Regions from separate parts of the Mangrovibacter phragmitis genome, predicted to be linked through region 3. Evidence: predicted binding sites of a transcription regulator. Region 3 holds the regulator's gene; each other region holds the start of a gene.
What was found. The regulator PurR, encoded in region 3, represses purine synthesis genes. The targets are predictions, from matches to a motif close to CANGCAAACGTTTGCNTG.
Positions count from the first base shown of each region.

Region 1 (7,720 bases), 1.5 Mb from region 3:
CAGGTCAATTTTTTCGTTTTGCGCAAAGCTCAGCAGTGCCGGGATATCCGTTACATTGATATCCACATTCTGTAAAGCCGGTTCGAGTGCGGTTCCTGCATTACCCGGTGCGACAAATACGGTGTCTACCTGGGGGGACTGTGCTGCTTTCCATGCCAGCGCATGCTCGCGCCCACCATTACCAATAATTAATACTTTCATGCGGTGCTCCTGAATTAATGGCGGAAGTGACGCATACCAGTGAAGATCATAGCAATACCGTGTTCATCGGCGGCGGCAATAACTTCTTCGTCGCGAATGGAACCTCCTGGTTGGATAACACAGGTAACGCCTACTGCTGCCGCCGCATCAATGCCATCGCGGAACGGGAAAAACGCATCAGATGCCATGGCCGAACCTTTTACTTCCAGTCCTTCGTCTTCGGCTTTGATACCAGCAATTTTGGCAGAGTAAACACGGCTCATTTGCCCGGCGCCAATACCAATAGTCATATTTTCTTTGGCATACACAATGGCGTTGGATTTCACAAATTTGGCTACTTTCCAGCAGAACAGGGCATCACGCAGCTCTTCGGCAGAAGGCTGGCGTTTCGTGACAACACGTAACTCGCTTTCACCTACCATACCCAGGTCGCGGTCCTGCACTAGTAAGCCACCGTTGACGCGTTTAAAATCAAGGCCTGGCACCCGAGCCTGCCACTGGCCGCAGACCAGTACGCGCACGTTTTGTTTGGCAGCAGTGACTCTCAGTGCTTCAGCGGTTGCTGAAGGGGCAATAATGACCTCAACAAACTGGCGGGATATGATGGCCTGAGCTGTCTTCTCGTCCAGCTCGCGGTTGAACGCAATAATGCCGCCAAAAGCGGAGGTCGGGTCGGTTTTCCAGGCGCGCTCGTAAGCAGCAAGAATATCGTCACCGATTGCTACGCCACAGGGGTTGGCGTGTTTAACAATCACACATGCGGGCTCGTTGAACTCTTTCACACACTCAAGGGCAGCGTCAGTATCGGCAATGTTATTATAAGACAGAGCCTTGCCCTGAACCTGCTCAGCAGTTGCCACGGAAGCTTCTGTTACCTGGCTCTCTATATAGAAAGCAGCCTGCTGATGGCTGTTTTCCCCATAACGCATATCCTGTTTTTTCACAAAGTTCAGATTCAGAGTGCGGGGGAAGCGGCCAGAAGGTTTGTCTGTTTCACCGTGGTATGGCGCCACCATGGTGCCGAAGTAGTTGGCAATCATGCTGTCATAGGCAGCGGTATGCTCGAATGCTTTAATTGCCAGGTCGAAGCGGGTTTCAAAAGTCAGTGAACCGTTGTTGGCATCCATTTCAGTAACAATAGTGGTGTAGTCATTGCTGTTAACCACAATCGCGACATCTTTATGGTTCTTGGCGGCGGAGCGAACCATGGTAGGGCCACCAATATCGATATTTTCAACAGCGTCTTCCAGTGAGCAGCCTTCACGGGCAACGGTCTGGGCAAACGGGTAAAGGTTCACGACGACCATATCAATAGGAGAAATAGCATGCTCTGCCATAATAGCGTCATCCTGCCCACGACGGCCAAGAATGCCCCCATGCACTTTCGGGTGCAGCGTTTTCACTCGTCCATCCATCATTTCCGGGAAACCGGTGTAATCAGAAACTTCGGTTACCGGCAGGCCTGCATCAGCCAGCAAGCGGGCAGTGCCACCTGTGGAGAGCAGTTCAACGCCACGTTGAGAAAGGGCCTGGGCAAATTCGACGATCCCGGCTTTATCAGACACGCTGAGAAGAGCACGGCGTACAGGACGAGGTTGTTGCATGGTGATCAATCCCCTGGATTTCAGTTTATTGCAATTGCAGAAGAGTGTGAGTGCTGCTTTGTTCTATCTATATGTACTGCGATTAATACATCTAATAAAGAAAAGCAGGACTGACACCCTTCATAAAGTGGGTCTGCGAAAACGCGGGTGCATTGTAGCGAAAACGTTTGCGTGACGCTCGCAAAATTTCCTCATCAACAATGATTGTGGATAACTCTGTTGATAAGCAGGTATAAATCCGGGTTTTGCTGGGGAATGCAGCACTCAGTCTTTTTTATGCAAATTTTCTATTGCAGCAAAATCTGAACTCCCTATAATGCGCCTCCATCGACACGGCGGCACGCTTCACTGAGTGCAGTAAGCCGGGGAGATAAAGAGAAAAAATCCTGAAAAATTGGGTTGACTCTGAAAGAGGAAAGCGTAATATACGCCACCTCGCGACAGCAGGCAGAATGCCGGGTCGCACTGCTCTTTAACAATTTATCAGACAATCTGTGTGGGCACTCATAAGCACTGATATCTTAACGTCGAAAGACGCTAAAAATTATCAAGTCTTAAAGAGTGACTAACAGTTAATTCATTACGAATAAACAGTTTAATTCTTTGAGCATCAAACTTTAAATTGAAGAGTTTGATCATGGCTCAGATTGAACGCTGGCGGCAGGCCTAACACATGCAAGTCGAGCGGCAGCGGGAAGAAGCTTGCTTCTTTGCCGGCGAGCGGCGGACGGGTGAGTAATGTCTGGGAAACTGCCTGATGGAGGGGGATAACTACTGGAAACGGTGGCTAATACCGCATAACGTCGCAAGACCAAAGAGGGGGACCTTCGGGCCTCTTGCCATCAGATGTGCCCAGATGGGATTAGCTTGTTGGTGAGGTAACGGCTCACCAAGGCGACGATCCCTAGCTGGTCTGAGAGGATGACCAGCCACACTGGAACTGAGACACGGTCCAGACTCCTACGGGAGGCAGCAGTGGGGAATATTGCACAATGGGCGCAAGCCTGATGCAGCCATGCCGCGTGTATGAAGAAGGCCTTCGGGTTGTAAAGTACTTTCAGTCAGGAGGAAGGTGGTGAGCTTAATACGCTCATCAATTGACGTTACTGACAGAAGAAGCACCGGCTAACTCCGTGCCAGCAGCCGCGGTAATACGGAGGGTGCAAGCGTTAATCGGAATTACTGGGCGTAAAGCGCACGCAGGCGGTCTGTCAAGTCGGATGTGAAATCCCCGGGCTCAACCTGGGAACTGCATTCGAAACTGGCAGGCTGGAGTCTCGTAGAGGGAGGTAGAATTCCAGGTGTAGCGGTGAAATGCGTAGAGATCTGGAGGAATACCGGTGGCGAAGGCGGCCTCCTGGACGAAGACTGACGCTCAGGTGCGAAAGCGTGGGGAGCAAACAGGATTAGATACCCTGGTAGTCCACGCCGTAAACGATGTCGACTTGGAGGCTGTGCCCTTGAGGCGTGGCTTCCGGAGCTAACGCGTTAAGTCGACCGCCTGGGGAGTACGGCCGCAAGGTTAAAACTCAAATGAATTGACGGGGGCCCGCACAAGCGGTGGAGCATGTGGTTTAATTCGATGCAACGCGAAGAACCTTACCTGGTCTTGACATCCAGAGAATCCTGCAGAGATGCGGGAGTGCCTTCGGGAGCTCTGAGACAGGTGCTGCATGGCTGTCGTCAGCTCGTGTTGTGAAATGTTGGGTTAAGTCCCGCAACGAGCGCAACCCTTATCCTTTGTTGCCAGCGGTTAGGCCGGGAACTCAAAGGAGACTGCCAGTGATAAACTGGAGGAAGGTGGGGATGACGTCAAGTCATCATGGCCCTTACGACCAGGGCTACACACGTGCTACAATGGCGCATACAAAGAGAAGCGAACTTGCGAGAGTAAGCGGACCTCATAAAGTGCGTCGTAGTCCGGATTGGAGTCTGCAACTCGACTCCATGAAGTCGGAATCGCTAGTAATCGCGGATCAGAATGCCGCGGTGAATACGTTCCCGGGCCTTGTACACACCGCCCGTCACACCATGGGAGTGGGTTGCAAAAGAAGTAGGTAGCTTAACCTTCGGGAGGGCGCTTACCACTTTGTGATTCATGACTGGGGTGAAGTCGTAACAAGGTAACCGTAGGGGAACCTGCGGTTGGATCACCTCCTTACCTTAAAGATACGGTCTTTTGCAGTGCTCACACAGATTGTCTGATGAAAAGAAAAACGGGCAGTAAAACTTCTGCAGGCTTGTAGCTCAGGTGGTTAGAGCGCACCCCTGATAAGGGTGAGGTCGGTGGTTCAAGTCCACTCAGGCCTACCAAATTTTCCCTGATACGGTGTTGCAAAATGACTCACATACTGAAAAGTATGCTTCGTCATTCTGCGCCTTGTCTCAGTGAAAATTACGGGTAACAGAACGTTGTATGACTCGATGGGGCTATAGCTCAGCTGGGAGAGCGCCTGCTTTGCACGCAGGAGGTCTGCGGTTCGATCCCGCATAGCTCCACCATCCCTGTCCGTTAAAATAGTTCAGAGTGTACTGAATCAGTATGCTGTGAAGTATTATGCTCTTTAAAAATCCGGAACAAGCTGAAAATTGAAACACTGAACAACGCAAGTTGTTCGTGAGTCTCTCAAAACTTACAGCACGAAGACATCTTCGGGTTGTGAGGTTAAGCGACTAAGCGTACACGGTGGATGCCCTGGCAGTCAGAGGCGATGAAGGACGTGCTAATCTGCGAAAAGCGCCGGTGAGGTGATATGAACCGTTATAACCGGCGATGTCCGAATGGGGAAACCCAGTGTGACTCGTCACACTATCATTAACTGAATCCATAGGTTAATGAGGCGAACCGGGAGAACTGAAACATCTAAGTACCCCGAGGAAAAGAAATCAACCGAGATTCCCCAAGTAGCGGCGAGCGAACGGGGAAGAGCCCAGAGTCTGAATCAGCAGGTGTGTTAGTGGAACGGTCCGGAATGGCCGGCGATACAGGGTGAAAGCCCCGTACACGAAAGCGCACCCGTTGTGAGCTCGATGAGTAGGGCGGGACACGTGGTATCCTGTCTGAATATGGGGGGACCATCCTCCAAGGCTAAATACTCCTGACTGACCGATAGTGAACCAGTACCGTGAGGGAAAGGCGAAAAGAACCCCGGCGAGGGGAGTGAAAAAGAACCTGAAACCGTGTACGTACAAGCAGTGGGAGCCCCTTAATGGGGTGACTGCGTACCTTTTGTATAATGGGTCAGCGACTTATATTCTGTAGCAAGGTTAACCGTATAGGGGAGCCGCAGGGAAACCGAGTCTTAACCGGGCGTCCAGTTGCAGGGTATAGACCCGAAACCCGGTGATCTAGCCATGGGCAGGTTGAAGGTTGGGTAACACTAACTGGAGGACCGAACCGACTAATGTTGAAAAATTAGCGGATGACCTGTGGCTGGGGGTGAAAGGCCAATCAAACCGGGAGATAGCTGGTTCTCCCCGAAAGCTATTTAGGTAGCGCCTCGTGAATTCATCTCCGGGGGTAGAGCACTGTTTCGGCTAGGGGGCCATCCCGGCTTACCAACCCGATGCAAACTACGAATACCGGAGAATGTTATCACGGGAGACACACGGCGGGTGCTAACGTCCGTCGTGAAGAGGGAAACAACCCAGACCGCCAGCTAAGGTCCCAAAGTCATGGTTAAGTGGGAAACGATGTGGGAAGGCCCAGACAGCCAGGATGTTGGCTTAGAAGCAGCCATCATTTAAAGAAAGCGTAATAGCTCACTGGTCGAGTCGGCCTGCGCGGAAGATGTAACGGGGCTAAACCATGCACCGAAGCTGCGGCAGCGACACTAAGTGTTGTTGGGTAGGGGAGCGTTCTGTAAGCCGGTGAAGGTGTGCTGTGAGGCATGCTGGAGGTATCAGAAGTGCGAATGCTGACATAAGTAACGATAATGCGGGTGAAAAACCCGCACGCCGGAAGACCAAGGGTTCCTGTCCAACGTTAATCGGGGCAGGGTGAGTCGACCCCTAAGGCGAGGCCGAAAGGCGTAGTCGATGGGAAACAGGTTAATATTCCTGTACTTGGTGTTACTGCGAAGGGGGGACGGAGAAGGCTGTGTCATCCGGGCGACGGTTGTCCCGGTTTAAGCGTGAAGGTGGAGTGACCAGGCAAATCCGGTTACTCATTAACACTGAGGCGTGATGACGAGGCACTACGGTGCTGAAGTGACAGATGCCCTGCTTCCAGGAAAAGCCTCTAAGCTCCAGGTAACACGAAATCGTACCCCAAACCGACACAGGTGGTCAGGTAGAGAATACCAAGGCGCTTGAGAGAACTCGGGTGAAGGAACTAGGCAAAATGGTGCCGTAACTTCGGGAGAAGGCACGCTGACATGTAGGTGAAGTCCCCCGCGGATGGAGCTGAAGTCAGTCGAAGATACCAGCTGGCTGCAACTGTTTATTAAAAACACAGCACTGTGCAAACACGAAAGTGGACGTATACGGTGTGACGCCTGCCCGGTGCCGGAAGGTTAATTGATGGGGTCAGCGCAAGCGAAGCTCCTGATCGAAGCCCCGGTAAACGGCGGCCGTAACTATAACGGTCCTAAGGTAGCGAAATTCCTTGTCGGGTAAGTTCCGACCTGCACGAATGGCGTAATGATGGCCAGGCTGTCTCCACCCGGGACTCAGTGAAATTGAACTCGCCGTGAAGATGCGGTGTACCCGCGGCAAGACGGAAAGACCCCGTGAACCTTTACTATAGCTTGACACTGAACATTGAGCCTTGATGTGTAGGATAGGTGGGAGGCTTTGAAGTGTGGACGCCAGTCTGCATGGAGCCAACCTTGAAATACCACCCTTTAATGTTTGATGTTCTAACCTGGCGCCATAATCTGGCGTGGGGACAGTGTCTGGTGGGTAGTTTGACTGGGGCGGTCTCCTCCTAAAGTGTAACGGAGGAGCACGAAGGTTGGCTAATCCTGGTCGGACATCAGGAGGTTAGTGCAATGGCATAAGCCAGCTTGACTGCGAGCGTGACGGCGCGAGCAGGTGCGAAAGCAGGTCATAGTGATCCGGTGGTTCTGAATGGAAGGGCCATCGCTCAACGGATAAAAGGTACTCCGGGGATAACAGGCTGATACCGCCCAAGAGTTCATATCGACGGCGGTGTTTGGCACCTCGATGTCGGCTCATCACATCCTGGGGCTGAAGTAGGTCCCAAGGGTATGGCTGTTCGCCATTTAAAGTGGTACGCGAGCTGGGTTTAGAACGTCGTGAGACAGTTCGGTCCCTATCTGCCGTGGGCGCTGGAGAATTGAGGGGGGCTGCTCCTAGTACGAGAGGACCGGAGTGGACGCATCACTGGTGTTCGGGTTGTCATGCCAATGGCACTGCCCGGTAGCTACATGCGGAAGAGATAAGTGCTGAAAGCATCTAAGCACGAAACTTGCCCCGAGATGAGTTCTCCCTGACTCTTTAAGAGTCCTGAAGGAACGTTGAAGACGACGACGTTGATAGGCCGGGTGTGTAAGCGCAGCGATGCGTTGAGCTAACCGGTACTAATGAACCGTGAGGCTTAACCTTACAACGCCAAAGATGTTTTGGTGTGAGAGAGACGAAATTTTCAGCCTGTTGACGGATTAAGATTCATGGCCGTGAGGCGGTGAATGAAACAGAATCTGCCTGGCGGCAAGAGCGCGGTGGTCCCACCTGACCCCATGCCGAACTCAGAAGTGAAACGCCGTAGCGCCGATGGTAGTGTGGGGTCTCCCCATGCGAGAGTAGGGAACTGCCAGGCTTCAATTTAAAAACCTGCTAAAGCAGGTTTTGTTGTGCTGATATGGCTCAGTTGGTAGAGCGCACCCTTGGTAAGGGTGAGGTCCCCAGTTCGACTCTGGGTATCAGCACCAGTTATTCGGTAGAGTTCGGCA
Region 1 is NZ_CP134782.1:5,400,836-5,408,555, reverse strand. It holds gene purD (phosphoribosylamine--glycine ligase) at 1-201, opposite strand, end outside; gene purH (bifunctional phosphoribosylaminoimidazolecarboxamide formyltransferase/IMP cyclohydrolase) at 216-1,805, opposite strand; rRNA gene MPHASIOC01_RS25910 (16S ribosomal RNA) at 2,425-3,966, shown strand; tRNA gene MPHASIOC01_RS25905 (tRNA-Ile) at 4,042-4,118, shown strand; tRNA gene MPHASIOC01_RS25900 (tRNA-Ala) at 4,232-4,307, shown strand; rRNA gene MPHASIOC01_RS25895 (23S ribosomal RNA) at 4,469-7,373, shown strand; rRNA gene rrf (5S ribosomal RNA) at 7,472-7,587, shown strand; tRNA gene MPHASIOC01_RS25885 (tRNA-Thr) at 7,624-7,699, shown strand.
Region 1: a site for PurR is predicted at 1,962-1,979, ahead of purH (bifunctional phosphoribosylaminoimidazolecarboxamide formyltransferase/IMP cyclohydrolase). Genes of this name have one in related genera too.

Region 2 (7,720 bases), 1.2 Mb from region 3:
CATCACCATCCAGTGAGGTAAACTGGAAGGGAAAATCGGGATTAATATCAATCAGTAAATTACGGCTGGCGGAAAAACGCCCAACAGTCAGCGTCCGAAGCCAGTCTGGCAAAGCGGTTTGCCACCAGGTTTTCCACTGTGCGGGTAGTGTGTATTCCAGCCCGGCAACGGCAACCTCATTCAGTGCCAGAGTATGAGATTGTCGCAACCACTGCCCGTCGGCACGAATCATCCCGCGCTCCCAGCGTGACGAAAACTGGCGGATTTTGATGCCATCTGCAGACAAATCTGCATTAAAAATTGGGTCTGTGAACTGGAACGGCCCATAAATAATATCGCTGGCATTCAGGGATATTTGCCCGTCACTGCTGCTCCATTCGCCTTTTGCCAGGGTCAGGTTGCGCAGGCTGAAGTTCAAATCGGTAATTGCCCATTGTGGCCCTTCCATGCGAGCGCCGGTCACTTCCAGCCGGTCAATCATTAATGAAGGTGGGGTGGTTAACGGGGCCAGAAAATCCACCAGTGATTTAGCCGTTTGCAGGCGAATATCATTAAGCCGTAGCATCTCAATTTCCCAACTACCGTCAGAATTGCGCCGGGCACTGGCTGTTAATGCTCCGCGTGCGATATCAGCGCCCACGGTTTGCAGAATAACTTCCTGCTGAGCGATTTTGCCCTGTATCAGTACATTTGTAGCCGGGATACCATTCAGTGACAACGAACCGGCACTGAGCTGTATTTGGGTGTTTCGCCCCAGAATACTGCCGGGTTCAGGTTTCCAGGGCACCAGCCCACCACTTACCCGCTGTGCGGTGAGATCCCAGCCAGTCTCCGGGCTGTTAATAGCCATGTTGGTGAGTTGTAACCGCTCAGCCTGAAAAGGTAGTGGTGCGGCAGAAGGTAATAAGTTCAGGGTACCGCCCTCTAACAGGATGGTATCCACATGCAGAGGCTCTGAAAACTGCCGTGCACTCAGGCCAATATCCACCTGCTTTGCCACCAGGGTGGCTGAATGGCCCTTTCTGCCAAATGTAACACCAGACAACATGACATGGTCCGGGGAACGCCAGGAGTGCGAAACAGACTGAATTTTTAAATCATAACCTGTGTTGTTATTCACCCAGCGGACAATTTTTCCGGTGCCCCACGGGGTTTGCACCACAAAATACCCTGCAACCAGCACCGCAAAGACGACGAGCAGCAGTGCGAAAATTAACTTTCCTGCGAATTTCATAGTCTTCCATCCTGCGCAGATATCATTCGGGTGTTATGCCTTAAAAATATACAGACCTCAAGGGTGGATATGTGAGGAGTTACATCCGTAAGCAAGGAATGGCGAGAAAACAGGCAGAATGCCGGGAAAACATGTTGGTATTAGCCCGGTTTTGCAACCGGGCTAATACCGAATAACACAGCCGTTATTGTTTTTCTTTTTCTTGCGGGAAAATCAGGTTAAGCAGGATAGCGGTGATCCCACCTGCGGCAATCCCGGAAGAGAGCATATTTTTCAGCCAGTCAGGCGCAAACTGTAGAATCAACGGCTGCTGAGAAACGCCCAAACCCACCGCCAGCGACAATGCAATTATCAGAATGGCACGGCGGTTTAACGGTTCACGAGACACAATTCGGACACCTGAAGCAGCTATGGTGCCAAACATCACAATGGTGGCACCACCCAGAACAGGTTCAGGAATATGTTGTACAAATCCACTCACAGCTGGAAACAGGCCCAAAATGATGAGCATCAGTGCAACCACAAAACCGACATAGCGGCTTGCTACACCGGTTAACTGAATCACTCCGTTGTTTTGCCCAAAGCAGGAGTTCGGGAAGGTATTGAAAATAGCGGAAACCATTGAGTTCAGGCCATTTGCCAGGACACCACCTTTCAGGCGCTTCATGTATAACGGCCCGGACACCGGTTGTTCTGAGACATCCGATGTGGCCGTAATATCACCAATTGTTTCCAGCGAGGTCACCATAAATACCAACATCAGCGGAACCAACAGATTCCAGTCAAAGCCGAGGCCGTAATAAAGCGGCGTTGGAACCATAATCAGCGACTGGTTAGCGGCTGTGGTGTTGTCGGGCAGCATGCCCATAAGCCCTGCAGCAAGGTAGCCGATTGCCATGGCAATCACCAGCGATGCAACCCGTAAATAAGGGTTACGCTGGCGGTTAAGCAGAATAATGACGGCCAGAACTATCCCAGCCAGTAACAGGTTTTTAGGGGAGCCAAAGCTGTGGTCGTTCATGGCAGCGTAACCACCACCAATAGACGTCAGGCCGACCTGAATCAGTGATAACCCGATAATCATGACCACTACGCCGGAAACCAGTGGTGTGATAATGCGCCGGGCAAGGTGCAGAACGCGCGACAGTACCATTTCGGTACAGCTTGCCAGCATCAATGTGCCAAACAGCGCCGCCATCATTGTAGGGATATCCGCACCGCCATTTTTCAGTGCCAGGCCTCCCATAATTAATGGAGATACGAAGTTAAAGCTGGTTCCCTGAATGGATAATAAACCTGAACCGACTGGTCCCCAGGCTTTAATTTGAATGATAGATGCCACACCGGAAGCAAATAGCGACATGCTAATGATGTGTTGAGTATCCGCAGCTGGTAACCCCAGCGCCTGGCAGATTAATAGTGCAGGAGTGATTACCGCGACAAACATGGCCAACAAGTGCTGGCAGGCAGCAAACAAGGTTTGCGGCAAAGGCGGCCTGTCTTCCAGGTGATAAATAAGTTCACTGTTACGCAATGGCTGGGCAACCGTTTGCGCACTTTCTGCTTCTGAATGGCTGGCGGACATTATTGGGATATCTCATGGTGGAAAAGCGGTGATTTTATCGGACTAAATGGTAAAAGCAAACGGTTGCTTTTTGTAACAACGATGTTAATAACGGCAAATCTGGTTTTTATGCTAATCTCTGGCTGTTTTTTAGTTAGAATGATGCGTCTATCCACTTTTTGGTGATATTTCTTATTACAGGACGATAGCGTGCAGCAACTGATGCGCACATGGAGTATTTCAATATGTTTCATCTCGATACCTTATCTACGCTGGTCGCGGCGACCCTTGTCCTATTGCTGGGGCGCAAACTGGTTCAAACCGTACCAATCCTGAAAAAATACACTATTCCTGAACCCGTCGCGGGTGGCTTACTGGTCGCTCTGGCATTGCTATTGCTCAAACTCACAACTGACTGGGAAGTTGAGTTTGATATGTCGTTGAAAGACCCGTTAATGCTGGCTTTTTTTGCCACTATTGGGTTGAATGCCAATATCGCCAGTCTGCGCTCGGGCGGCAAAGTCCTTGGTACATTTTTGATTGTTGTTGTCGGTCTGTTACTAATGCAGAACGCCATCGGTATTGGTATGGCAAAGGTGTTGGGGCTTGACCCGTTAATGGGATTGTTGGCCGGGTCGATTACGCTGTCTGGTGGGCATGGTACAGGTGCTGCGTGGAGTAAACTGTTTACCGAGCGTTACGGGTTTGAAAATGCGACTGAAGTGGCAATGGCCTGCGCAACATTTGGTTTGGTGCTGGGTGGGCTGATTGGTGGCCCGGTCGCACGTTATCTGGTCAAACATTCATCCACACCGGACGGTACTCCGGATGATAACGCTGTACCCACTGCATTCGAAAAGCCAGATATTGGCCGCATGATCACTTCACTGGTACTGGTGGAAACCATTGCCATGATTGCCATTTGCTTGACACTGGGGCGCATTGTCGCTCAGCTGTTGCAAGGGACAGTACTTGAACTGCCTACATTTGTTTGCGTGTTGTTTGTCGGTGTCATCCTCAGTAATACTCTATCTGCTATTGGTTTCTACCAGGTATTTGATCGAGCGGTATCAGTTCTCGGTAACGTCAGTCTTTCCTTGTTTCTTGCCATGGCATTAATGAGCCTGAAATTATGGGAACTGGCTTCTCTGGCATTGCCGATGCTGGCGATTCTGGCGGTGCAGGCACTGTCCATGGCGCTGTATGCTATCTTCGTGACATGGCGATTGATGGGCAAGAACTATGATGCGTCTGTACTGGCTGCCGGGCATTGTGGATTTGGCCTGGGGGCAACGCCAACGGCTATTGCGAATATGCAGGCAATTACTGACCGTTTCGGGCCATCACATATGGCGTTTCTGGTGGTTCCCATGGTGGGTGCATTCTTCATTGATATTGTGAATGCGCTGGTCATTAAGCTCTATTTATTACTGCCAATTTTTGGTGCATAACACATTGCATGTTAAACAATACCCTGCGGTTTTGATAACCGTGGGGTATCAGGCATTAGAATAACGCTCAGTTTCTGGCATCCAGCGCTCAATGAGAGCGAGTGCCTGTTGGGGGTATTTTTCATGAATGTGGCGCGCTACGCGTTGTACTTCCGGTATCATTCTCTGGTCGCGTAACAGGTCTGCGACTTTAAACTCGGCATTCCCGGTTTGCCTGGTGCCCAGTAATTCCCCCGGCCCTCGAATTTCCAGGTCTTTTTGAGCAATCACAAACCCATCGTTACTGTCGCGCAGCACCTGCAAACGCATTTGCGCCGTTTTGGATAACGGTGATTTGTAGAGCAGGACACAATGTGAGGCTACCGCACCACGGCCAACACGCCCTCGTAACTGGTGTAACTGGGCCAGCCCAAGGCGCTCCGGGTTTTCAATGATCATCAGACTGGCGTTGGGAACATCAACCCCAACTTCAATTACCGTGGTAGCAACTAGCAGATGCAGTTTTCCGGATTTAAAATCCTGCATGACCGCCTGCTTTTCTTGCGGTTTCATGCGGCCATGAACCAGACCAACAGATAAATCTGGCAACGTGTTTTTTAGCTCCTCCCATGTCGCTTCCGCTGCCTGGGCTTCCAGTAGCTCAGATTCTTCAATCAACGTACACACCCAGTAAGCCTGACGCCCTTCTTGTGCACAGGCATGGCGAACGCGCTCAATAATATCCGGGCGGCGAGAATCAGGAATGGCAACCGTTGTCACTGGTGTTCTGCCCGGTGGTAATTCATCAATTACCGAGGTATCCAGATCTGCATAGGCTGTCATCGCAAGTGTGCGGGGTATAGGGGTTGCGGTCATAATTAACTGGTGTGGGTGGAAGCCTTGTTTCTCACCTTTTTCCCACAAAGCCAGGCGCTGGTGGACCCCAAAGCGGTGCTGTTCATCAATAATTACCAGAGCCAGGTTATGAAACTCAACCTGTTCCTGGAAAATAGCATGGGTGCCAACAATCATTTGTACCTGGCCGCTGGCGATGGCTTCCTGTTGAGCCTGACGTGCTTTACCCTTCTGTTTTCCCGCCAGCCAGCCCACCTGAATCCCGAGTGGTTCAAACCAGGCTGCAAAGTTAGCTGCATGCTGTTCAGCCAGTAATTCAGTGGGTGCCATTAATGCCACCTGGCACCCATCGGCAATCGCACGTAACGCTGCAAGGGCGGAAACCAGCGTCTTCCCTGACCCGACATCGCCCTGAACCAGACGCATCATCGGTGTATCCTGTGCCATATCCCGCTCAATTTCCGCCACAACGCGTTGCTGCGCGCCTGTGGGAGCAAAAGGGAGCTGGGTGAGAAAGTTATGCTTGAGTGCATCATCTTCAGGCAAAGGGCGTGCGTGATAACGCCGTGCTCCTGCCCTTAACGCCAGCATACTCAGGTTATGCGCCAGTAACTCTTCCATAATCAGGCGGCGCTGAGCAGGATGTTGCCCGGCTTCCAGATCAGCCAGTTGTAATGAAGGCGGGGGGCGGTGGAGTGTGTGCAATGCCTGCTGAAGGCTCAGCATTCCCTGTGCCAGCTCTTGTGGCAATAGCTCTGCAATGGCGCAGCTGTCCAGCAGTTCCAGCGCCTGGTCGGTGAGTTTACGTAGCGTAGCCTGGCGCACACCTTCTGTTGTGGGGTAAACCGGGGTCAGCGTTTCCTGTAATGCAGGCGCACTGGCATCATCCTGTAAACGATACTCCGGGTGAATCATCTCTGCCCCGTGGTTACCGCGCTTTGCTTCGCCATAAGCCAGTACTCGCCGCCCTGTTGCCAGGCTGTTTTTCATTGCTGCATTAAAATTGAAAAACCGCATGGTCAGAATACCGCTACCATCGCTTATCTGGCATACCATCATGCGACGCCTGCCAAATTGCACGGTGCAGTTCAGTACTTCCCCCTCAACGGTTGCGTAAACACCTGGCAGCAAATCCCCTATTGCATAGAGTTGCGTGCGGTCTTCGTAGCGTAACGGGAGATGTAGCAGGAGATCCTGGATGGTATGAAGGCCGATTTTTGCCAGTTTATTGCTCTGGCTGGCACCTACACCAGTCAGTGTACTGAGAGGGATGGCATCCAGCAGGCGGCCTTTCATGGCATTATTCCGCTGACTGCATTCTGGCCCACCAACTGGCCTCTGCCTCTATTTCCCCGGCATGGTTAATCAGCGGGTAGGGCAGGCCTTTGCGTTTGGCGACTTTAGCCAGCACCGGGTAACCACCTTCAAACAAAAGCCGTTGCTGAACGCTGTCTGGCAACATACTGTTTTCCCGTGCATACATACCTGCGTTTTGGCGCTGGCGTTGTGCTTCATACAGAATGAGTGCCGATGCAACAGAAACATTTAACGACTGCACCATGCCAGTCATCGGAATGATAATGTCCTGATCAGCCAGTGCCAGCGCTTCCTGAGTAATGCCTGTTTTTTCCTGGCCCATAAGAATGCAGGTAGGGCGAGTGTAGTCGATTTCCCGAAAATCAACGGCGCTATCTGAAAGATGAGTGGCGAGGATCTGCATGCCACGCGCTTTGAGCGTTGTGACAGCGTTTTGGATAGTGCGGTGCGTTTTAACATCTACCCAGCTATTACTTCCGGCTGCTGTAGACACCGTGGTACGCAACTTGTGCCCAGGCCATACGGCATGAACTTCCTGTACGCCCACGGCATCTGCAGTACGAATGATAGCCGATACGTTATGCGGTTTATGGACCTGCTCCATGCACACAGTCAGGTCTGGCTGGCGGTGGGCGAGCATTTCGCAGATACGCGCATAACGTTGTGGATTCATAAACGCTTAATTTCTGTTGCGGTTAACTTTAATGACGTCCGGCATGACGCGGATTTTGCGCATAATATTAGCCAGATGTACGCGATCCCGGGCTGTCAGGCGAATAAATGCACTGTACACCCGCCCATCTTTCTCTTCAGTATTCAGGCTTTGAATATTAGAACCAGAAGCATTAATCGCAGCGGTCAGGTTAGCCAGAGCGCCCTGGTGGTTGAACATATCCACCTTGATTTCGGTGATAAATTCTTGCTCGGTTTCCTTATCCCACTCAACAGCCATGAATTTTTCTGGCTCTTTCTGGTATCCCTTGATGTTACGGCAGGATTCATGGTGAATAACCAGCCCTTTCCCCGGACTGACATGTGCAATAATTGGGTCGCCAGGAATTGGACGGCAGCATTTTGCAAATGTCACCATCACACCATCAGCGCCTTTTATTGGCAGGTGAGCCCGGTTTTCAGCGGATGGCGCTTGATGCTGTACACTGTTTTCACCGTGAGTCAGATTTTTTGCCACCACAACACTCATGGCGTTACCGAGGCCAATCTCTGCCAACAGGTCATCCAGAGACCCGAGCTTCATGCGTTCCAGTTCCCGTTGCAGATTCTCTGCCGGGATCTCAGCAAGCTTACGGCTCCCACCTAATG
Region 2 is NZ_CP134782.1:5,677,381-5,685,100, reverse strand. It holds gene MPHASIOC01_RS27280 (AsmA family protein) at 1-1,234, opposite strand, end outside; gene MPHASIOC01_RS27275 (uracil-xanthine permease family protein) at 1,419-2,819, opposite strand; gene gltS (sodium/glutamate symporter) at 3,044-4,249, shown strand; gene recG (ATP-dependent DNA helicase RecG) at 4,298-6,379, opposite strand; gene trmH (tRNA (guanosine(18)-2'-O)-methyltransferase TrmH) at 6,384-7,073, opposite strand; gene spoT (bifunctional GTP diphosphokinase/guanosine-3',5'-bis pyrophosphate 3'-pyrophosphohydrolase) at 7,080-7,720, opposite strand, start outside.
Region 2: a site for PurR is predicted at 2,872-2,889, ahead of gltS (sodium/glutamate symporter). Genes of this name have one in related genera too.

Region 3 (7,720 bases):
CAACGGCAGGGTTTTCGTTATACAGCGTGGCAATGTGATACCGGAAACTGACGGTAAACACCGCGGTAACAGCTGCCATACAAACACCAAGCAGCAGCCCGGATAATGCGGAAATTTTAGCTGCGGGTGTGGAGCCTTCCCCAAGGCGAAAACCGACCCGAATCGTGACAGCTGCGCCAAGAGACATGGGTAATACAAACATCAGTGAGCTGAAATTCAGGGCAATCTGGTGGCCTGCCACATTAACAATACCCAGAGGCGCAACCAGCAAAGCCACTACGGCAAATAATGTCACTTCGAAGAACAAGGCCAGGGCAATAGGCAGGCCGAGTTGCACCAGGCGCCATATCAATTTCCAGTCCGGGCCGGGAGAAATCTCCACCGCATAAATATCGCGCAGGCTGCGTGCCCGATGCGACCACCATAACATACAACCGAACATCACCCAGAACACCATCGCGGTGGCGACGCCACAGCCCACACCGCCCAGTTCAGGGAAACCGAAATGCCCATAAATGAACAAATAGTTAACCGGAATGTTGACCAGTAGCCCAATAAACCCCATTACCATGCCAGGTTTAGTTTTTGCCAGCCCCTCACACTGGTTACGCACGACCTGGAAAAAGAGGTAGCCAGGAGCCCCCCAGAGTAAGGCGTGCAAATAACCAACTGATTTATCCGCCATCGCCGGATCAATATCTTTCATGGCATGGATGATATAGCCTGCGTTCCACAACACGGCCATTATCAACACGGAAACAATACCCGCCAGCCAGAACCCCTGGCGTACCTGGGTCGCTACCTTGTCACGGCGACCGGAACCATTTAGTTGCGCAACAACCGGCGTCAATGCCAGTAACAGCCCATGTCCAAACAGAATTGCGGGGAACCAGATTGAAGTCCCTATCGCAACGGCTGCCATATCCGTGGCACTGTAGCCCCCGGCCATTACGGTATCCACAAAGCCCATTGCAGTTTGGGCGATTTGCGCAAGAATAACCGGAATAGCCAGTGCTAATAACTGACGCGCTTCTGTTAGATACTTCTGCACGAATACACCTATATCTTTTTGTTTTAGGAAAGAATTACATGCCGCCTCACCTGGCAGCAGGGGGATGAAACTGAGGAAATTGCCAGACTATTGTAGCGGGAGTTTACTATTACGCCAGTGAAAAAAATAGTGCCATTAATGGTTAGCTGGCATGCACCAGGGGCACCTGTTATTGTGCTTCTTATTTTGTAAAATTCAGGCGGGGTGAAACCGCTGCAGGAGAGAATATGTTTACGGGTATTGTGCAGGGAATAGCCACCGTAGTGGCTATTGATGAAAAAGAAAACTTTCGTACACACGTTGTAGAGCTGCCGGACGCTATGCTGCCCGGTCTGGAAGAGGGAGCTTCAGTCGCACATAACGGTTGTTGCCTGACAGTAACGGGAATAGACGCCAATCGCGTCAGTTTTGATTTAATGAAAGAGACACTGCGTATCACCAATCTTGGTGACATTACGCCAGGCTCGCTGGTCAATGTCGAGCGTGCGGCAAAATTCAGTGATGAAATTGGTGGGCATTTAATGTCCGGCCATATTATGACTACCGCTGAAGTGGCGAAAATCATCACCTCTGAAAATAACCGCCAGATTTGGTTTAAAATCCAGGATGCTTCCCTGATGAAGTACATTCTGCATAAAGGCTACATCGGTATTGATGGTATCAGTCTGACAGTCGGCGAAGTGACTGCCACCCGCTTTTGCGTACATTTAATTCCGGAAACATTGCAACGCACTACGCTGGGTACGCGTAAACTGGGGCAACGCGTAAATATTGAAATCGACCCACAGACGCAGGCGATTGTAGATACTGTTGAGCGCGTACTGGCAACCCGGGACGCCAGTGCCGCCAGCCTGAGCCAGGCACTGGCAGAAAAGCAGGGCTGAGTCGGGTATCCTTGCGCAGGTTTAGCGCGCCTGTTGAGCCTTGTACAGGCGAATAACGCCAGGTTCAAATAAAAAAACCACCTGCGGGTTGCGGGTGGTTTTTTTACATCAGGAACCTTTATTCAGCGCGGAACACGAAGGCCATTTTCAATGCCGCGGCTAAAGACAACCTGCCACAATTGAATGTCTCGTGCACGAAATGCACCTGCACAGGCGTTCAGATAATAAGTAAACATCCGCTTAAACCGTTCCGAATAATTATCTGCTATTTCTGGCCAGCACGCCAAAAACCGCTGGTACCATGCCATCAGCGTTTTGTCGTAATCTGAGCCGAAATTGTGCCAGTCTTCCATAACAAAATAAGGCTCGCTGGCCTGAGCGATATGTTTTACTGATGGCAGACAACCGTTGGGGAAAATGTATTTATTTATCCATGGGTCAACATTGTTGTCTGTTTTGTTTGAACCAATGGTATGCAGCAGGAAGATCCCTTCAGGCTTCAGACACCGATTGACAACAGCAAAGTAAGTCTCATAATTTTTGGGGCCGACATGCTCAAACATGCCTACAGAAACAATGCGATCAAACTGCATGGTCAGATCACGGTAGTCTTGCAGCAATATTGTGACATCCAGCCCTTCACAACGCGCCTGTGCAAGTTTTTGCTGTTCAGCTGAAATTGTTACACCGTATACCGACACACCGTAATTTTTTGCTGCAAATGCCGCAAGCCCACCCCAGCCGCAACCAATATCCAGCAAGGTCATTCCCGGCTTGAGCTGCAGTTTTTCGCAGATCATTCTCAGTTTATCCTGTTGTGCAGTTTCCAGGTCAGTGGCTTTTTTCCAGTAGCCACAGGAATATTGCATAAAAGGATCGAGCATTCTGGTGAAGAGGTCATTACCCAGGTCGTAATGCTCTTTACCAACAATCCAGGCTCGTTTACGGTTTTGCAGATTAAACAGGCGGGCGGACAGAATACGCAACGTATCTTTAAAATGATGGGGGAGTTGGTTTTCCAGACCATTTCTGAGCACTTTAGTGAAAAACAGGTCAAGACGGTCGCAATCCCACCAGCCGTCCATATAACTCTCACCTAATCCCAAAGAACCTTGCTGCAATATGCGTTTAAAAAAATCAGGATTTTTTACCTGGATGTCCGCAGGACTATTACCATTTATCGCGACACCCGCATGTGACAGCAATTCACTGACAATGCGGAACCATTCATTATCTTTTATCGCGGTTTCTTCTATACACGATGAACTCATAGTTTCTCCATCACCTGACTGTGAGCAGACACTAAAAAAGCGTAGTCGCTAATTTGACATTGTGAGTTGTCTCACAGCAAAAAAAAACATAAGCCCGGAACCGGACGCGATATAAAAGCAGGTGGTCGCCTGATGACAGGCCATCTGAAAACGGGAGTCGGGGCCCCCGAAAGAAAGAATGCAGGCCCGGTATCCCGAGCCCCATATCAGTATATGCCGCGTAACAATGTGATTCAATAGAAAATTGTTAGCAAGCTAATTACAAAAAAATGACATTATCGCTAACGTGTGGAGCGGACGGGATGAGGGGTTTTGGCAACGGCTATTGCCTGTAACTGGTAGCCTACCCAGGCAGGAACCAGGGTGCTTAACATAATGCTGGTTGTGGCAATCAGCGGTGTGGATACCATCATGGAAACCAGCAGGCTTGCCAGAAAACAAAGCCCCAGTTGCAGCGTGTTTTGTAATGCGGCTGCCCGCCCGGCAGCCTGAGGAAACGGCTGCAGGGCCTGTGCCACGACAACAGGATAAATTGCACCGTTTGCCAGCGCCATCAGGCAGAAGGGTACCAACAGGCTGACCAAAGAAGGCGATGTGGTCAGTGACACACCAAAAACAGTGGCAACACTCACGGTAAATATCCCCAGCATCCAGGGTAACATTTGCCGCCCTTGCCACTTTTTCAGTGCACTACGGCAACCAAAACCGCCCAGCAAAAAAGCCAGTGTTTGTGGTACATAGCTCAGTCCTATTGCCTCAGGCCCGAACCCCATTTGGTGAAGAATAAAGGGGGAACCTGTGAGCCAGGCAAAAAAACTGGCTGAGCAGGCCGCATATATGATGACATTGCCGCAGTACCCTTGATGACGCAACAAAGAGGAGTAAAGGGTGGGTTGAGAATGCGCTGTACGTTGTGGGCGTTGTGCACTGGTGTAATGCCTGAGGGGTAAAATCAGCAAAAGTGTAATGAATAACAGACAGGCGAATATTGCCTGCCAGGTAAAATGGCGCAGTATCCAGCTACCGGCAAGAGGAGCCAGTGCCGGGGAAAGCGCAACCAAAGGCATAATGGTGGCAAAGACGCGATTAGCCTGTTGCCCGGAGAAACGGTCAGTAACCAGTGCCTGCCAGCTTACTGTTGCGCAACATACCCCAACGGCCTGCATAAACCGCAAAACCAGAAATGCTGTTGGTGAAGTGACGAAAAAAATCCCGGCACAACTCAGTGCAAAAATCACCAGCCCGGTCAACAAAACAGGGCGGCGACCAAAATGGTCTGAGAGTGGGCCCCAAATTAACTGGGCCAGAGCGAAACCGGCGAGAAACACACTCAAACTGGCACTGATGGCAGACGGGGGAGCCCCCAGTGAGACCTGAATGGCACTAAACGCTGGCAGGTACATATCGGTTGCCAGAAAGCCCAGCATGCTTAGCCCTGCAAGCCAGGTAATAAAGAGACGGGAGGTACTCATGGTCAATCCTGATATAACAAAATTCGTGGCGTGAGTGTAAAAAGTGCATCCATCTTTGTGAAACGCTAAAATTTGCTTATTCCTTTCAAAATTTTTGCAGGCAGGTTATGTGGTCAGAATATGCACTTGAAGTGGTGGATGCCGTCGCTCGCAATGGCAGTTTTAGCGGCGCTGCCCAGGAGTTACACCGTGTACCTTCGGCAATCAGTTATACAGTGCGACAACTGGAATCCTGGCTGTCGGTCGAACTGTTTGAACGCCGCCATAAAGATGTAGAACTGACTGCCGCTGGCCGGTGTTTTTTACAGGAAGGTCGCAGTGTTATCAAAAAAATGCATGAAACACGCCTGCAGTGCCAGCAGATAGCGAATGGCTGGCGTGGTTCACTGGCTATTGCGGTCGACACCATTGTCCGTCCGGCAAGAACCCGTCAGTTGGTGCAGGATTTTTATCATCAATTCCAGGATGTGGAGTTGCATGTACGGCCGGAAGTGTTCAATGGTGTGTGGGATGCGCTGGCAGATGGGCGGGTCGAACTGGCGATTGGCGCGACACAGGCTGTGCCTGTCGGTGGGCGGTACGGCTTTCGTGATATGGGGAGCATGGCATGGCGTTGTGTGGTCGCTGCATCGCACCCGCTTGCGCAGATGACAGGTTTTATTGGCGATGACGTACTTCGCCAGTGGCCATCTCTGGTTCTGGAAGATACCTCGCGTGAACTGCCTAAAAGGATAACCTGGCAACTCAGTAATCAGCGTCGGATAGTGGTACCCGACTGGCAGTGTGGTTTTGCCTGCCTGAGTGAGGGCATCGGTATCGGCATGGTGCCGGCGCACATGGCACAGCCATTTATTGAACGCGGTGAATGGGTGAGTCTGCGGCTTGAAAATCCTTACCCCGATTCTGCCTGTTGCCTGACATGGCGGCAAAGTGATGCCTCGCCAGCTTTACAGTGGGTGCTGGATTATCTGGGAGATAGCGGCACTCTGAACAGTGAGTGGTTGCGGGAGCCGGGTCAACTCCCGCAGGATGATTAACGGCGATAATCCATGAACGGGCCATCAGCAACAGAACGACGTTCAATAAGGCGGGGATGAACCTCAATAGTCTGGGACTCTTCGCGCTTATTGATAATTCTGTCGAGCAGCATATTAAAAGCCGTCTCGCCGAGAGAATCTTTGGGCTGGTGAACCGTGGTCAGTGCCGGGGTAAAGTAACGCGCGTTGCGCACGTTATCGTAACCAATAATCGAGATATCCTGCGGCACACGCAGCCCCATTTCATCGGCAGCACAGATAGCCCCCATCGCCATTATATCTCCGCCACAAAACACAGCTGTTGGGCGTTGCGGACAGGTAAGGATTTGCTGCATAGCGTTGTAGCCAGACTCGGGTTCGAAATCGCCGTGAACAACCCATGACTCAGGGACATTGATACCGGCTTCGCTCATTGCTTTCATGAAGCCGGAAAGCCGTCCTGAGCCGGTGTTGCGTTCCAGTTGACCTGATATCACGCCAATTTCCCGGTGTCCACGCTCAATTAAATACCGGCCAGCCATGTAACCGCCTTCGAAGGCGTTATCAATGACAGAGTCGGTAAAATCTGCCCGTGCTTCACCCCAGTCCATAACCACCATCGGAATATGGCGGTACTCTTCCAGCATAGACAGCAGTTCCTGGGGATATTCTGAACACATAACCAGCAGGCCATCAACGCGCTTTTGCGCCATCATTGACAGGTAGGCTCGCTGCTTTTCAAAATTATTGTGCGCATTGCCGAGAATCAGTGTGTAGCCTTTGGCAAAACAGCTGTTCTCAACCGCTTCAATAATTTCAGCAAAATAGGGGGCCTCACTGCTCGTGGAAAGCAGACCAATAGATTTTGTGTGGTTCACTTTCAGGCTGCGTGCTACCGCGCTGGGTGAATAGTGCAGTTCTTTAATTGCTGCCCACACCGCATTACGGGTGTCTTCCGCAACAAAACGCGTTTTGTTAATAACGTGTGATACGGTTGTAGTGGAAACGTTTGCGCGTTTCGCGACGTCTTTTATAGTTGCCATTTGATGTCACTCCAGACCATACCCTAAACTCCTGAAATATAATTGGTTAAACGTTTGCCTGGGCTTATCCCTGTAAGCAACGAATTGGGTTGCCAGCATGCCGGGATTGCGACATAAAACGAAAAGGAGGGGATAGTGGCCGGTACGTAATAAGTCAGCGTGCGATTTTGTCTTATATTGAGTAAAAGTGGAAGTGCTAAAGCACATATCAAACTAAATCTTTAAGGATTTTACGGCCAAACTGTGTAAAAATGATCTACACCCACTTTTTACAGGGAATAAGGAATTAATCATGCCAACTGAATTGAGATATTCACTGACTACGACTGTTATTACCTTAGGTCTGATTGTTGCAACGGCGCTGATTGCCATCCTGCATTAAGGCCTGTACTGTTTTTACACAGTTATCGTTGCCCAGGCGGTGGCGTTGTTAGTTTTGTGCCTTACTGACAACTAATACACTATCGCCTGGCTGTTGCGTTTTTCTCCCTTTCTGCCCCGATACTACCTGCAGCACTGATTCTTTACCGTTTAGCAAAACTCTATTATCACTATTGCCACTTTTCAAAACGAAGTGTGACTGACATCATGTTTTCATCTTTTTTGTCTGTGCCTGCGTTGCTTTGCGCTGGCTAAAAATTGAGGTAGTGATGAAAGTCAATTTTCCATTACTCGCTCTCGCAGTAGGCGCTTTTGGGATTGGTACCACTGAGTTTTCACCTATGGGGCTGTTACCTGTTATTGCCGAAGGTGTGCATGTTTCGATTCCCGCAGCCGGGATGCTGATTAGCGCCTATGCCGTTGGGGTAATGATTGGCGCCCCTTTGATGACACTGTTGTTGTCGCGTTATTCACGGCGAAATGCCCTGGTTTTTCTGATGAGTATTTTTACTTTGGGTAATGTGCTCTCTGCTGTGGCTCCGGATTATGGCATGTTGATGTTTGCCCGTGTGATAACCAGCCTGAACCATGGGGCATTTTTT
Region 3 is NZ_CP134782.1:1,121,802-1,129,521, forward strand. It holds gene mdtK (MdtK family multidrug efflux MATE transporter) at 1-1,051, opposite strand, end outside; gene MPHASIOC01_RS05390 (riboflavin synthase subunit alpha) at 1,279-1,935, shown strand; gene cfa (cyclopropane fatty acyl phospholipid synthase) at 2,058-3,206, opposite strand; gene punC (purine nucleoside transporter PunC) at 3,488-4,678, opposite strand; gene punR (DNA-binding transcriptional activator PunR) at 4,786-5,715, shown strand; gene purR (HTH-type transcriptional repressor PurR) at 5,712-6,737, opposite strand; gene MPHASIOC01_RS05415 (YnhF family membrane protein) at 7,030-7,119, shown strand; gene MPHASIOC01_RS05420 (MFS transporter) at 7,388-7,720, shown strand, end outside.

Region 4 (7,720 bases), 2.7 Mb from region 3:
CGGTTTTATTTCCCGCGCGTGGGATCTGCCGGAAACCACTACTGAAGCAGAATTGCTCAGCCTTATTGATAAGCTGAATGCGGACCCGAGCATTGACGGGATTCTGGTTCAGCTTCCTCTGCCTGCCGGCATTGATAATGTTAAAGTGCTGGAACGTATCGCGCCCGATAAAGACGTGGATGGCTTCCACCCTTATAACGTCGGCCGCCTGTGCCAGCGCGCACCTCGCCTGCGCCCCTGCACCCCTCGTGGTATCGTTACCCTGCTTGAACGCTACAATATTGATACCTATGGCCTGAATGCTGTGGTCATTGGTGCTTCAAACATTGTTGGCCGCCCAATGAGCATGGAGTTATTGCTGGCTGGGTGTACCACCACCGTAACTCACCGCTTCACCAAAAATTTACGCCACCATGTAGAAAATGCAGACTTGCTGATTGTTGCTGTTGGCAAACCAGGTTTTATCCCTGGTGAATGGATAAAAGAAGGCGCAATTGTGGTTGATGTGGGCATCAACCGGCTGGAAAATGGCAAAGTAGTGGGTGATGTGGTGTTTGAAGATGCCGCGGCTCGGGCTGCTTACATTACGCCAGTGCCCGGTGGTGTGGGCCCAATGACTGTCGCGACACTGATTCAAAATACGCTTCAGGCTTGTGAAGAATACCATGATGGAGAAGTACAATAATGGCAACATTTTTTCTGGGTAAACATCCCCATGTTGAACTGTGTGACTTGTTAAAGCTGGAGGGCTGGGCTGAAAGTGGCGCACAGGCCAAAATTGTTATCGCCGACGGCCAGGTTCAGGTAGATGGCGCAACAGAAACCCGTAAGCGCTGTAAAATCGTTGCCGGGCAAACTGTCACTTTCGCCGGTTACAGCGTTACAGTAGCAGCCTGATTGCTGCAGCCAGCAGTTATTCATGTCACAAAGCTGGCAAATACCAAAGGCAAAAAAAGCGGCATAAAGCCGCTTTTTTACCAGTTGAAAAACAAACTGTTATTTCCTGCGCCAGGTGGTTCCCTGCGGGCCATCTTCCAGCACAATACCCATTTCATTCAGGCGGTCACGCGCTGCATCGGCTGCCGCCCAGTCTTTTGCCTTACGGGCATCCAGGCGCTGCTGAATCAGTGCTTCAATTTCAGCCACTTCGCCGTCATCTGCCTGTGCACCACTTTGCAGGAAGGTTTCCGGGTCTTGATCCAGAATCCCGAGGACAGCGGCGATATCACGCAACGCAGCTGCAAGGCCATTAGCAGCAGCCATATCCTCGCTTTTCAGGCGGTTAACTTCCCGGGCCATATCAAACAGTACAGAATAGGCTTCAGGTGTGTTGAAATCGTCATCCATTGCTTCGCAGAAGCGCGCTTTAAAAACTTCACCACCCATAGCAACAGCCGCTTTATCTGTACCGCGTAGAGCAGTATATAAACGTTCCAGAGAAGCACGCGCCTGTTTCAGGTTCTCTTCGCTGTAATTAAGCTGGCTGCGGTAATGCCCGGACATCAGGAAGTAGCGCACTGTTTCTGCATCGTAATATTTCAGTACATCACGCACAGTGAAGAAATTGCCCAGGGATTTGGACATTTTTTCACGATCCACCATAACCATCCCGGAATGCATCCAGTAATTCACATAGTCGCCGTCGTGAGCACAGGTGGACTGGGCGATTTCGTTTTCATGGTGCGGGAACATCAGGTCGGAACCCCCGCCGTGAATATCGAAATGGCTACCCAGATGCTTGCAGTTCATGGCAGAACATTCAATATGCCAGCCTGGACGGCCTTCGCCCCAGGGAGATGCCCAGCTCGGTTCACCTGGCTTGGACATTTTCCACAGCACAAAATCCATGGGGTTACGCTTGGCATCGGCAACATCAACCCGCGCACCCGCCTGGAGCTGTTCCAGGTCCTGGCGGGATAATTGCCCATAAGAGGCGTCTGTCGGCACAGAAAACATGACATCGCCGTTATCAGCAACATAAGCATGCCCGCGCTGAATCAGTTTTTCGACAATCTCGATAATTTCGTGAATATGATGCGTTGCCCGGGGCTCACAGTCAGGCCGCTGAATATTCAGTGCATCAAAATCAGCGTGCATCTCGGTTATCATGCGGTCCACCAGCGCGGTAAAGCCTTCGCCATTTTCCGCCGCACGCTTAATAATTTTGTCGTCAATATCAGTGATGTTACGCACAAAGTTAACATCATAGCCCAGAGAGCGAAGGTAGCGCACCACTACGTCGAACGCGACAAATGTCCGCCCATGGCCAATATGACACAGATCGTAAACAGTTATTCCACACACGTACATGCCAACTTTCCCGGCATGAATGGGTTTAAATTCTTCTTTTTGACGGCTCAGAGTATTGAAAATCTTTAACATCAGCGATTCCATGTATGTGTGTGGTAAAAAAGCAATAATCTATATTACCCCAAAATTCCTTTCTAAAGCAGCATGCATTGCAAGGTGATCGAACCTGATGAGTGTGCTATAACAACGGGCTATTGTGGCCTGCAGCGCAGGCTTAAGCACTACATGGCAGAATAGGATGCACAGCATGGTTACTTTTCATACCAATCATGGCGATATCGTTATCAAAACTTTTGACGATAAAGCACCGGTAACAGTTAAAAACTTCCTGGACTACTGTCGCGAAGGGTTCTACAACAACACGATTTTCCACCGTGTTATCAATGGTTTTATGATTCAGGGCGGCGGTTTTGAACCGGGCATGAAACAAAAAGAAACCAAAGACACCATTCAGAACGAAGCCAATAACGGCCTGAAAAACACCCGTGGCACGCTGGCGATGGCACGTACTCAGGCTCCACATTCCGCTACTGCACAATTCTTTATCAACGTTGTTGATAACGACTTTCTGAACTTTAGTAGCGAAAGCCTGCAAGGCTGGGGCTACTGCGTGTTTGCTGAAGTCGTGGAAGGCATGGATGTGGTGGATAAAATCAAAGCCGTTTCTACTGGCCGCAGTGGTATGCACCAGGATGTACCGAAAGACGACGTAGTAATTGAAAGCGTGACTGTCAGCGAGTAATCGTGGCAACACTCTTTATCGCAGATTTGCATCTGTGCACAGAAGAACCGGCGATTACCGCCGGTTTTCTGCGTTTTCTGGCACAGACAGCACCGCAAGCAGACGCACTGTATATTCTCGGGGATTTGTTCGAAGCCTGGATTGGTGACGATGACCCGGAGCCTCTTCACCAGCAAATAGCCGATGCCATTCGTACCCTGGTGAATCAGGGCGTGCCCGTCTATTTTATTCATGGCAACCGTGATTTCTTGCTGGGCAAAGCATTCGCCCGGCGTAGCGGTATGACATTACTGCCCCAGGAGCAGTGCGTGTCACTGTACGGGCGCCCGGTTATTATCATGCACGGCGATACCTTGTGTACTGATGACCACGCGTACCAGGATTTTCGCCGCAAAGTTCACACGCCCTGGATCCAGCGCCTGTTTCTTGCCCTGCCGCTGTTTATTCGCCGCCATATTGCACGGAAAATGCGCGCCAATAGCCAGCAGGCGAATCAACACAAATCGCTGGCGATTATGGATGTCAACCCACAGGCAGTCCAGGAAGCGTTCACGCGCCATCAGGCGCAATGGCTGGTGCACGGGCATACGCATCGGCCGGCGATTCATGAGCTTGAAGCCAACGGTCAACCTGCATTACGGGCCGTATTAGGCGCCTGGCATACAGAAGGCTCAATGATTCGTGTTACCGCAGAAGAGATGGCTCTGATCCACTTTCCGTTTTAACCCATTTTGTTATGGTTTAATGCCCATTTCACCACTACGCAACCGTTTTCCTTGCCCGCTTTACGTGCTATTCTCTGAGCCCTTCTCCGCAACAGTCTGTCGTTGTTTTGTTTATTCACAGGAGTTTTGAGACGCATGTCTTCCACCCAAAACCCGGCGCGTATCGCCATTGTGATGGGGTCCAAAAGTGACTGGGCTACCATGCAGTTTGCCGCTGAAGTCCTGACTGCTCTGGACGTTCCTCACCATGTGGAAATTGTCTCCGCCCACCGTACCCCCGATAAACTGTTCAGTTTTGCCGAACAGGCACAGGGAAAGGGTTTTCAGGTTATTATCGCCGGTGCTGGCGGTGCTGCGCACTTGCCAGGCATGATTGCAGCCAAAACTCTGGTGCCGGTGTTGGGCGTGCCTGTACAAAGCGCTGCACTGAGCGGTGTGGACAGCCTGTACTCTATTGTTCAAATGCCGAAAGGGATCCCGGTAGGGACACTGGCAATTGGCAAAGCGGGTGCCGCAAATGCCGCGTTGCTGGCGGCTCAAATTTTGGCCCAGCATGATGCCCCACTGCTTGCCCGCCTGGAAAACTGGCGCAAAACGCAGACTGAAGATGTGCTGAACAACCCGGACCCGCGGGAGGCTGAATAATGCAAGTTTGCGTACTGGGTAATGGCCAGCTTGGGCGTATGCTGCGCCAGGCCGGGGAGCCTCTGGGGGTCACTGTCTGGCCAGTTGGCCTGGACGCAGACCCGCAAGCCGTTCCCTGGCAGCACAGTGTTATCACCGCTGAAATTGAACGCTGGCCTGAAACCCCGTTAACCCGCGAGCTGGCAAACCATGCAGCATTTGTTAACCGCGATGTTTTTCCGGTCATTGCTGATCGCCTGACACAAAAGCAATTGTTCGATAAATTGCAGTTGCCTACTGCACCCTGGCAATTGCTCGCCTCTCGGCAGGAGTGGCCTGCAGTCTTTGCCCTGGCGGGTGAACTGGCAATTGTTAAACGCCGCGTGGGTGGCTATGACGGGCGTGGTCAGTGGCGCCTGCGCCCGGGTGAAACAGACAACCTGCCAGTTGAGTGCTACGGCGAGTGTATTGTTGAGAAAGGCATTAAATTCTCTGGCGAAGTATCTCTGGTTGGCGCTCGCGCTAAAGACGGCACCAAGGTGTTCTACCCTCTTACCCACAACCTCCACCAGGACGGGATCCTGCGAGCCAGTGTGGCATTCCCCTCCGCCAGTGCTGAGCAACAGGACCAGGCTGAGTCTATGCTGTCGGCTGTCATGGATGAACTGGGGTATATCGGCGTGATGGCAATGGAGTGTTTTGTGACACCTGCCGGGTTGCTGATTAATGAACTGGCGCCCCGTGTTCACAACAGTGGTCACTGGACACAAAATGGTGCTTCCATCAGCCAGTTTGAACTGCACCTGCGCGCAATACTGGATTTACCCTTGCCGCGCCCGGTGGTCAGCGCGCCTTCAGTAATGATTAACCTGATTGGCACACCTCGTAGTTGGGAGTGGCTCAAATTGCCACTGGTTCACCTGCACTGGTATGAAAAAGAAGTGCGGCCAGGCCGGAAAGTGGGCCATCTGAATCTGTCAGATGCGGATAAAGGGCACCTTTCTGCCTCACTTGAAGCGCTGCTCACGCTTTTACCAGAAGAGTACGCCAGTGGTATTGCCTGGGCACAATTACAGTTGCAGTAACCAATAAGGCTGGTTCAGTTCACAGCCTTTAGTTTACTGGCTGTTAGCAGGAAGTCGCAGGCGTCTGTAGAGTAAAGACAAGCGCACAAGGCGCTTGTCTTTTTTTATCAGAAGTCGTAACGCAGACGAACGAGGTTCATATCACCCAGCGTTTTATCGGTGCTGGAGGTAAATACGTGTTCATAGTCAACACGGAAGCCGTAATCCAGCTGGAAACTAACCCCCAGGCCATTATCAATGCGCTGATAGTTTCGGTCGTTGACATATTCCAGGCGGTCACCCATAAAATACGGCTGAACAGACTGCAGGCCATACTGCCCAACCGGGAATTTGTACCCGGCAAAGTATTCAATCCCCCAGGCGTCACCTGCAAAGTAGTCATTAACAGTGCTCTTTTTCGAGACCAGGAAGTTCTGATACCAGCCACCACCGAAGGAGAAAGTCCAGTTATCCGGTTTCCAGCTCAATGCTGTACCTAAAATATTCTGGTTCTGGGTTTTGCTGTCACCGTTAGAAGGGTCACGCATTTCTGCACGGGTCATGTTCCACGCAGTACCCCATGTCAGGTCTTTAGTGATGTGATAATCCACACCCAGTGAGCCGCCGCCTTTACGTTTATAGCGCAGCCCATTGCCTGGCAAATATTCGTCATCGTCAAACAACCAGGCGCCATACAGGTCAACATTACCAACTGCTTTTTTGTATTTCAGCATGCCGCGTGAACGGTAAGAACCATCGTAGTCGCCATTGATACCGTTACCTGGTGCCTGGGCAAGCATGTCGTAATCCCAGATATCAGTTTTTGCACCAACCACATCATAATAAATACTGTTTTGTTTACCGTAAGTCAGTGTACCCCAGGTAGCACTTTTCAACCCGGTATACAGCATACGGCGGTTAGTATTATTTGCGCCTTTGGCATAATGGTCATCCCAGTTAAATACCGCCGGGATATTAACGCCCAGTTCGTAATAATTTATCCAGCTGATATCATCGAACAGATAATAGTCAGAAGCGAAACGAAAACGTGTCCCGCCATCAAATCCATTACGTTTGTAAGAACCTTTATCACCATCACCTGTCATATTATTAAACTGAGGGCGAATACTCCCACCTACAGTGAAATTTAACCGGCTTAATGGATCCCCTGCTTTTGGATCCTGTTTCAATAACGTAATCTCTGCATGAGCTGGAACCATCATTGCAGTTAATACCACTGCGGTGCTGACTGCCTGCGCCAGCACTGTTATTTTTTTGTTCATTTCTATTCCTTACCAATAGGTGCTAAAACCACTTTAGCAAGGAGAAGATTACCTGCTATTTATTAAATTTTATTTATTAAAATTATCAATCAGTGCTACTGAAAAAAATAATATTATGAATATTTATTACAAAAAATGATAAAAAAAATAAGTATTATCATTTTGTGCGAAGCAAGATAATTAATTCGCATTATTTATCAAAAAAAGAAAAAGCACCCAATAAATAAGTGCTTTTCTTTCACAATCTGTTTTCTTTTTATTTACCCCTGAACTTGCCGATACAGGGCTTTGCCTTTTACCAGACGCACACCCAGCCAGCCGCCAAATAGAGCCAAAACCAGCGCACCTGATACGGGCAGAGCGAGCCATAAACGCCAGTCAGGTGACCAGGGGAAATCAAATACCTGGGTTTGTAGCAAAGCCAGCGCACTTTCGGCCCCTCCTGCGGCAACAATGCCCGCCACCACACCAAGGGTAATAAACTCCCACCATAGTGACTGGCGCAGCAGGTTTTTACCCGCTCCCAAAGTACGGTAGACCAGTAATTCCTGGTGACGCTGGCGCATACCAACCTGCACCTGAGCCAGAAGCAGTAATACACTGCACAGTGTTACCAGCACCACCATCACTTCCAGTGCCCGGCTTACCTGCTGTAATACCATTCCCACCTGGTTTAAAATGGCGCGGATATCCAGCAGGCTCACTGTCGGGAATTCACGGTTAAGTTGTGTCAGCAAGGATTCCCCCTGCTCCCAACGGAAACTGGTAAGCCAGGTTTGCGGCTGATTGTTGAGCGCACCTTCAGGGAAAATAAAGTAGAAGTTCGGCCGCAGGCTTTCCCAGTCGACTTTACGTAAGCTTGATATTGTTGCTGTGAAAGTGTCAGTATCACCAGTAAATGTCAGTTTATCTCCCAGCTTCAAATTCAGCCGTTTAGCCAGCCCTTCATCAACAGACACTTCCCCGGTTGCT
Region 4 is NZ_CP134782.1:4,232,718-4,240,437, forward strand. It holds gene folD (bifunctional methylenetetrahydrofolate dehydrogenase/methenyltetrahydrofolate cyclohydrolase FolD) at 1-685, shown strand, start outside; gene ybcJ (ribosome-associated protein YbcJ) at 685-897, shown strand; gene cysS (cysteine--tRNA ligase) at 997-2,382, opposite strand; gene ppiB (peptidylprolyl isomerase B) at 2,558-3,052, shown strand; gene lpxH (UDP-2,3-diacylglucosamine diphosphatase) at 3,055-3,777, shown strand; gene purE (5-(carboxyamino)imidazole ribonucleotide mutase) at 3,913-4,422, shown strand; gene purK (5-(carboxyamino)imidazole ribonucleotide synthase) at 4,419-5,486, shown strand; gene MPHASIOC01_RS20585 (porin) at 5,594-6,748, opposite strand; gene ybbP (putative ABC transporter permease subunit YbbP) at 7,009-7,720, opposite strand, start outside.
Region 4: a site for PurR is predicted at 3,813-3,830, ahead of purE (5-(carboxyamino)imidazole ribonucleotide mutase). Genes of this name have one in related genera too.